Regions from separate parts of the Vibrio sp. THAF190c genome, predicted to be linked through region 2. Evidence: predicted binding sites of a transcription regulator. Region 2 holds the regulator's gene; the other holds the start of a gene.

Region 1 (4,430 bases), 1.4 Mb from region 2:
ATGGCCACGTTGATGAAGAAGAGATGGCGAAGATAGAACAAGCGGTTGAAAATATGGGCGCAGACTATCAACTGACCAAGCTTGTCTCTGAAGAACTGCATAAACCTTTAGACCCAAGTGATATTGCGCAACTAGCCACCAGCCCACAACAGGCAAGTGAAATCTATCTCGCTTCGTTAATTGTGGTAGATGAGCAGAATTTCATGGAAAAAGCGTACCTCAAAGAGCTCGCTCGCCAGTTAAACCTAGCCGATGAGGTGAAACTACAGCTAGAACAACAGGTCACCGTTTAACCTCATAAAATGAGATCTTGAGCAAGAACAAACTAAACTGAATATTCGTTGAATGCGCTTTGTTTTTGCTTTTCTCTGTGTGTATATTGAGAGAAGTTATCATTTAGTTAGGTATAGAAATGAAAGTATACGATTGTTGTGATTTAGTTCGTGAGCTTTACTCTCAAATCGGTAGTGGCGATCAAGGCTACATCCCTCAAGCTATTACATGTGCAGTGAAAACACTCAACGATTTAGCCGCAGACGAGTCTTTGCCACGCGAAGCACGTGAACGTGCCGCTTTTGCTGCAGCAAACTTGTTGATCTCTGATTTCGAGGACTAGGCATGAACTTAGCGAATTTTGAAACCATGGATCCTGTGATGCTGATGAGCATCGTAAACATGAAGCTACGTGACGACTTCTCTGGCGACCTCGATAAACTCGCTAACTTCTTCGATATTGATAAAGCTGCACTCGAGGCAAGACTCGCGACTGCAGGCTTTGAATTCCTACCAGAAGCGAAACAATTTCGATAAATCCTCGTATCGTCTAGATTGATAAAGGCCAACCTCGTGTTGGTCTTTTTTATTGGCGCGAGTTAAAAGCAAAAAACTTATTATAAATTATCGATTTGCACCTATACTTTTATATCTTTACATCTACTTACGCTCCTTGAGTCGAAGCCTGTCGTTGTAAAAGCTACCCGAAGCAGGAAGCAAAAATCGTCGCTAAAAAGAATAAAGGTGAAGGATTAACAATGAAAAAACTCGGACTTTTTACTGTGTTCGCAGCAACACTCATCACTGCAGGTTGTGCTTCCAATACTCAACAAGACAACTTTCGTGAAGCCTCTTTTGAACTATGTAATACAGAAGTCGATCTCTATTCAGTGAGCCATGACGAAAGAGTTCGTATTGTCTGCTCAGACGGCTCCAAGTTCGCCCTCAGTAATGAAGATACGCTAGAAATCATGCGCGATATCAACATCGACTATTGTGATGGCGAAGGCTTAGGTCAATTCAGCGAAAGCCGCCATTATTACTCATTTAAATGTAAGTCAGGCACCCTACTCAGCATCAAAAAGTAGAACCAAAACACGCAAATCGCGAAGAGTTAATGTCACTGCATTAACTCTTTCTAGCACCTGCCTTCTATACTCTCAGCCCCTAAACACCAGATATAAAAAAGGCCCCTATAAAGGAGCCTTTCAAATCGTATTTTTCAATCAAATAGCTTTCGTTCAATCAAAAGGCGCGGAGTTTTCAACTCCCCCCCCCCTAAAAACGAAAAGGCCCCCAAAGGGACCTTTTAAACTCTTTTTCAAAGTAGATGAGCGAAGTTCAAGGAGCTCACACGGAGTTTGCGCTAGCAAATGAGTATGTGCGACACAGAAATTCGTTCACTCTACGCAGAAAAAATTAAGCATAAACTGGTAGACGCTTACAGATTTCTAGCACTTTTGCTTTTGTTGCTTCGATAACAGACTCATCACCCATGTTATCTAGGATGTCACAAATCCAACCTGCTAGCTCTTTCGCGTCTGCTTCTGTGAAACCGCGACGAGTGATAGAAGGAGAACCAATACGGATACCTGACGTTACAAACGGGCTACGTGGATCGTTTGGTACTGAGTTCTTGTTTACTGTGATGTTTGCCGCACCTAGTGCTGCATCCGCTTCTTTACCTGTGATGTCTTTGTCGATTAGATCAACTAGGAACAGGTGGTTCTCTGTAGAACCTGAAACGATGTTGTAACCGCGAGCGATAAACTCTGCAACCATTGCTTTTGCGTTAGCAACTACGCGTGCTTGGTACTCTTTGAACTCTGGCTCTAGAGCTTCTTTGAACGCTACTGCTTTACCAGCGATAACGTGCATTAGAGGGCCACCTTGGCCGCCTGGGAATACTGCTGAGTTCAGCTTCTTATATAGGTCTTCGCCTTCGTTAGAAAGGATAAGACCACCACGTGGACCTGCTAATGTTTTGTGCGTTGTTGTTGTAACAACGTGTGCGTGTGGTACTGGGTTCGGGTAAACACCTGCCGCGATTAGGCCAGCTACATGCGCCATATCAACGAATAGGTAAGCACCTACTTTATCAGCGATTTCACGCATGCGTTTCCAGTCACAGATTTGAGAGTAAGCAGAGAAACCACCGATGATCATCTTAGGCTTGTTCTCGATAGCTAGCTTTTCCATCTCTTCGTAATCGATTTGACCTGCTTCGTCGATACCGTAAGGGATAATGTTGTATAGCTTACCAGAGAAGTTTACTGGAGAACCGTGAGTTAGGTGACCACCGTGCGCTAGGCTCATACCTAGAACTGTGTCGCCTGCGTTCAGTAGCGCCATGTATACAGCGTTGTTCGCTTGAGAACCTGAGTGAGGCTGTACGTTCGCGTACTCAGCACCGAAAAGCTCACATGCGCGCTCGATTGCTAGAGTTTCAACTTTATCTACGTACTCACAACCACCGTAGTAACGCTTGCCTGGGTAGCCTTCAGCGTATTTGTTTGTTAGCTGAGAACCTTGAGCTTCCATTACACGTGGGCTTGTGTAGTTTTCTGAAGCGATTAGTTCGATGTGTTCTTCCTGGCGAAGAGTTTCTTCTTGGATAGCTGCGAATAGATCCGCATCGTAATCAGCGATGTTCATGTCACGCTTAAGCATCTGTATCTCCTGACTCAGATTGTACTGAAAGTTTCAAAAAAACCACATAACGACCGAAAGCAAACGTTTTCGTCACCGTTCTAATGGGACGCATCATACATAATTTGATCTAGGTCATAAAGAGCTAATTGCAATTTTATCATGCAGTTTTTTCATAATGACATATAAGCTTCATCATACTTATGCGACACATCGCATCAGCACGCGACTTACTGTCAAGTTTTCGCTTTACACCCTGTAAAACGAATATTACATAGGTTTACCTTAATTTTGTGTCTCAAGCTACCGAAAATGCATGTTTTTCTCTACTATGCTCGCCTTTATTGGCTAGGTAATTATTAAAACGATGGAAAAACACTCACGTAAAGAAGATTGGGTTGCCATTCTTACAGGCACCTTCTTAGTTGCACAAGGCGTCTTCTTTTTACAGTCTGCTCAACTACTTACTGGCGGTACCACAGGCTTGGCTCTTCTATTGAGTCAATTTCTACCTGTCACCTTCGGTGCGCTTTACTTTATCGCAAACTGTCCATTCTATATATTGGCATGGAAACGCTTTGGGCGTAATTTTGCCATTAGCAGTGCTTTTTCCGGTGCTTTAGTGTCTGTTTTTGCGGATCATCTGTATTTAGTTATCTCTCTTGATGCCCACAATGAAATTTACTGTGCGATTGCTGGCGGCCTGCTCATGGGGCTAGGTATGCTGATTCTATTCCGCCATCGCTCAAGTTTGGGTGGCTTCAACGTACTGTGCCTATACATCCAAGACCGTTATGGCATCTCAGTAGGTAAGACTCAAATGGCTATTGATGCTTGTATCCTATTTGCGTCGTTCTTTTTTGTATCACCTTGGATCATCGCTGTTTCTGTACTTGGCACTGCGGTACTGAACGTCGTGCTCGCGATGAACCACAAACCTACACGATACTCGGTTAGCTACAGCTCATAGGCTTGTTGGTTAGCGCTCACTTTCTCGATTTTGAGCCAGAATAAAGTTAGTGCTTTTATCCGGGATACTTAGCTGCTTTTTATAAACAAAGCAGCTAAAATCGTCTGCTTTTATGAAACACGGTTTCCTATGCAAGACTTCCTCGCTGCTGCTCAGGCTAACAATACCTCTATCGTCATTGCCGATCTGGTGTACAACCCTAGTACCCGTGAGTTAAGCACACCTCAAGAAGTCATCAACCTAGAGCCACGCTCAGTTGAGCTACTGGAACTGCTGTTACGTCATGTTGGAGAGCCACTCTCAGCTGAGCTGATCATCCAAGAGATTTGGCAAAGCAGCTTTATCTCTAAAAACGTTCTGACTAATCGAATCAGCACGCTGCGTTCAATACTGCAGAAGCACCTCCCAGACAGCGACGCCACTAAAATTTTAGTGACCTACCCGCGCAAGGGCTACTTTCTCAATCCTAGCTCTGTGCGCCTAGATAACGCTGAAATAGAAAACAATGTAGAACCAAAGCCAAAGCATAACAAAACGG
Region 2 (4,430 bases):
TACTTGGAACAAACAGAGCGCTACTGGCACGAAACGATGGGCTTAGTTTGGCAATCACTGCGCGACTGGCTAGATAACCAAAGCTCTGAAATGGACGAACCGGTTGTAATCTCCGAGCCATCGATGCTTGAAGAAGAAAACTCTACAACCTCTGGTGCAATACCAACGAGCGGCGCACAGCCAGCACTTTAATGCTGTACAACATGGATAACCATGACTAATGGCCTATGTTCTTTTCAAGCTGATTCCATAAACAAAAAACCGAGATACTGAATATCTCGGCTTTTTCAATTTTGCTTGTTGAGCATTTTAATTCTGAGCGTTAATCGCCAGCAAACATGTAACCTTCACCATGAACCGTCACAAAGATTTGAGGGTTCTTCGGATCAAACTCCATCTTCGCACGCATACGACGAATCAATACGTCAATGGTACGGTCGTTTGGCGCATCAACACGGTGGCTAATCATATTTAAGATTCGCTCACGGCTTAATACTTGGTTCGGGTATGAAGACAGCGCAACCAATAGCTCATATTCTGCTTTGGTCAATTTCACTGGCTCACCGTTTTTGCTCAGTGCGCGGCGTGGAATATCAAATATCCACTCACCAAAGCGAACGATAGATTCGTCATCCGCCTGCTCCGCCGCACCTGCTGGTGACTTGCGAGCTGCAGAAATTCGCCAAAGTAGGTTTTTCACTCGAACCAGTAACTCGCGAAGTTCGAATGGTTTAGTAACATAATCATCTGCGCCCATCTCTAGGCCTACAATTTTGTCGATGCTATCCGTGCGTCCAGTAACTAAAATAATCCCAATGTCTGATTGACTGCGTAATTCGCGAGTTAGCATCAATCCATCTTCGCCTGGTAAGTTGATGTCCAGCATAATGAGGTCAACGTTATTCTCTTCTAGAACGTTTCTCATTTGAGCGCCGCTTTCTGCTTCGCTTACTGTGTAACCCTCATTCTGGAAATATCCAACCAGCTTACTACGGGTTACCACATCATCTTCAACGACTAATACGTGATAGCTCATCTACACCACTTTTCTTATTTAATAGTTTCAGTGACTATTCTATTCATAACTAGTAACAATTCTAGTAGTACGCAAGATAAAAGCCAGAAACCTGAATTTTTTTTGATACAAGACAATCTTAAACCTTGCTATTTAACCTCCATCGCAATTCAATATAGGCATTACTACTAACGAGTGACTTTGCAATTAGCAAATACAACCGTTAGCAAGCCTTCGTACCGCAGATATTACGAAAGACGATATTAGGATTATTGAGATGAAAGAAACGAAAGCGTTCAACGAACAACGAGCTGAAATCTACTGGTGGCTATCGAGCCTGTTCGCAAAAGAGCTGACTCAAGAAGAACTGGATAACTACCACTCGGTTGAGATTCGTTCGTTTTTAACTGGTCTTGGCGACAATGAGACGCTTAAGCCAGCAATCAATAACCTAGTAGATGCGCTTAACCGATTGCAGAATCGTGAAGACGCTCAACTGGAGCTTTCGTCAGATTTTTGCGAGTTGTTCCTTAAGTCAGATAAATACGGTGCTCTACCGTACGCTTCTATTTACTTAGACAAGAGCGGCCTGCTGAACGCCAAGCCAGCTCAAGACATGGAAGCCATCATGGCGTCTTATGGTATCGCCGTAAACCAAGACCTAAAAGAGCCTGCTGACCACCTAGCCATCGAGTTGGATTTCCTTGGCAACATTATCATTCGTTCAAACGACCTCGAGAGTGAGCAAGAATTAGAAGCAGCTTTCACTGCACAGCATGAATTTGTTGAACAACAACTTCTCAGCTGGATTCCACAATTTGCAACGAAATGCCGTGAATTTGATGAGTTTGGTTTTTACGCTTGTGTTGCAGAATTGCTAGCCGCTTTCTGTAAACTTGATGCGCAATATTTGGCTGGTGAATAAATTCACTAATGACTAAAGGCACAATTTAGGTAGAATGTGACAATTCACCCAGATTTCTGGGTGAATTTTATTGCGAGTATTTTCTAGTCAGTCTAAAATTGTGACCGCAAACGATAAAATATGAAACATTCTCGAAATGCTATGCTTTAAATTAGCTAAGAGCATTTCGGTGTTAAGACAAGCCGCTCTCATTAGCGGTTTTTTGTTTTTTAGCACTTTAGTACCGAGAGAGCCCTACACATTCTAAGCTCTTGTTCTGGTAGCTTAAAACGGCTACTTGCTCCGTACTGCTGAGGAAGTAGCTATCAATAGGATAAAGCCATGGCAACTATAAAAGATGTCGCTCGCTTAGCCGGCGTATCAACAACCACCGTTTCTCACGTGATCAACAAGACACGTTTCGTAGCAGAAGCGACTCAAGAAAAAGTAAACAAAGCCGTAGACGAATTAAATTATGCACCAAGTGCCGTTGCTCGTAGTTTGAAATGTAACTCTACGCGCACAATCGGTATGTTAGTAACTCAATCAACTAACCTATTCTTCTCTGAAGTGATCGATGGTGTAGAGAGCTACTGTTACCGTCAAGGCTATACGCTGATTCTATGTAACACAGGTGGTATCTACGAGAAGCAACGTGACTACATCCGAATGCTTGCTGAAAAACGCGTAGATGGCATCTTAGTAATGTGTTCTGACCTAACGGAAGAACTTCGTGAAATGCTTGACCGTCATGCAGACATTCCAAAAGTTGTTATGGATTGGGGCCCTGAAAGTTCACAAGCAGATAAGATCATCGACAACTCTGAAGAAGGTGGCTACCTAGCGACTAAATATCTAGTTGAACGCGGGCATGAACGTATTGCATGTCTAAGTGGTCACTTAGATAAAGCGGCGTGTGTTGAACGTATCGCTGGTTACCGTCGAGCACTGGCAGAGGCAGACATTCAAGCCGATGACAACCTAATCCTTGAAGGTAACTTCGAGTGTGATACGGCTGTTATCGCAGCAGATAAAATCGCTGCAATGGAAAATCGCCCTACCGCGGTATTCTGTTTTAACGATACGATGGCGCTTGGTCTTATGAGCCGCCTACAACAGCAAGGTATTAAGATCCCTGAAGATATTTCAGTGATTGGTTACGACAATATTGAGTTGGCAGAGTACTTCTCACCGCCGTTGACGACTGTTCACCAACCAAAACGTCGTGTCGGTAAGAACGCGTTCGAAATCCTGCTAGAACGTATCAAAGACAAAGACCACGAAAAACGCGTGTTCGAGATGCATCCAGAGATCATTGAGCGTGCGACAGTAAAAACGTTAAAATAACGTAAACTTTAGAAAAATCTAATAAAACGCACCGTTTGGTGCGTTTTTTTTATTTGTCAAAAATAAAAACCCAGTTGCATATCAAGGCAACAATTAACTGAATTAAGATCACATTTTAGAATAACAAGTGTGAACCTCATTCAACAAAAAACTTTATTCTTGATTATACAGTCACGCACAGGGCAAATCACTTGAAAGGGTGAGACGCAAAGCCTCCGGCCTAACCCATTATTGGTATGGTAGCGGGGTTACCGATGGCAAAATGCAGTATTTCCTACCTTTAGTAGTAATTTACGGCTTATTGACAATTTCATTGCGACATTTTGCTAATCTCTCGGACCTGCTTATTTGGTGGCGTAATTCAAATACACCGAGATAAACAATATGGATAAACCGATACTCAAGGACTCAATGAAGTTATTTGAGCCACTTGGAAAGATAAAGTCACGCTCAATGTTTGGCGGTTTCGGCCTTTTTGCCGATGACACCATGTTTGCATTGGTCGTAAACAATCAGTTGCACATTCGAGCTGATAAGAATACTACTTCACAATTTGAACAACAGGGCTTCGAACCTTACGTTTACAAAAAACGTGGATTCCCAGTCGTTACTAAGTATTTTGCCCTCCCAGAAGACCTCTGGCAGACTCAAGAACGTATTATCGAGCTGGCAAAAGCTTCCCTTGACTGTGCTAAAGAAGAGAAACAAATCCAATCATCGGCGAAACCGACGCGATTGAAAGATTTGCCAAACCTTCGACTTGCCACAGAGCGTATGTTGAAAAAAGCAGGGATCGATACCGTTGAAAGCTTGTATGAGTCAGGTTCTGTTAATGCATACAAAGCCATTAAAGAATCTCATTCATCAAGTGTTAGCTTAGAGCTACTTTGGGCGCTTGAAGGTGCAATCAACGGCACTCATTGGTCGGTGATACCTCAGCAGCGACGCGACGAGCTCATCAGCTCTATTAATTAGGTCCAAATCACTTAATTGTAAAAAGCCACATTAATGTGGCTTTTTTTATTTTCTTTTGAAAGTTAATCTTTCCTTCTCCTGTCTAACTATACTAACTATAAGCAAAAGATTAAGGGACGCTCCCATGAGTAAGAAAATGATTTTAGGCATAATTTTAGTTGCCACGATAGTGTTACTAGCCGTTAACTT

Evidence for each region. The regulator PurR, encoded in region 2, represses purine synthesis genes. The targets are predictions, from matches to a motif close to TNANGNAAACGTTTNCNTNA.
Region 1: a site for PurR is predicted at 2,999-3,018, ahead of glyA (serine hydroxymethyltransferase). Genes of this name have one in related genera too.

Annotation. Positions count from the first base shown of each region.
Region 1 is NZ_CP045338.1:2,528,397-2,532,826, forward strand. Features, by position in the region: gene FIV04_RS11265 (tellurite resistance TerB family protein) at 1-293, shown strand, start outside; gene FIV04_RS11270 (YaeP family protein) at 413-616, shown strand; gene FIV04_RS11275 (DUF4250 domain-containing protein) at 619-810, shown strand; gene FIV04_RS11280 (hypothetical protein) at 1,032-1,361, shown strand; gene glyA (serine hydroxymethyltransferase) at 1,693-2,943, opposite strand; gene FIV04_RS11290 (YitT family protein) at 3,290-3,892, shown strand; gene FIV04_RS11295 (winged helix-turn-helix domain-containing protein) at 4,022-4,430, shown strand, end outside.
Region 2 is NZ_CP045338.1:1,152,969-1,157,398, reverse strand. Features, by position in the region: gene elyC (envelope biogenesis factor ElyC) at 1-192, shown strand, start outside; gene torR (two-component system response regulator TorR) at 323-1,036, opposite strand; gene torD (molecular chaperone TorD) at 1,293-1,940, shown strand; gene purR (HTH-type transcriptional repressor PurR) at 2,262-3,266, shown strand; cyclic di-GMP riboswitch class I at 3,438-3,522, shown strand; gene FIV04_RS05275 (TfoX/Sxy family DNA transformation protein) at 3,651-4,241, shown strand; gene FIV04_RS05270 (TVP38/TMEM64 family protein) at 4,366-4,430, shown strand, end outside.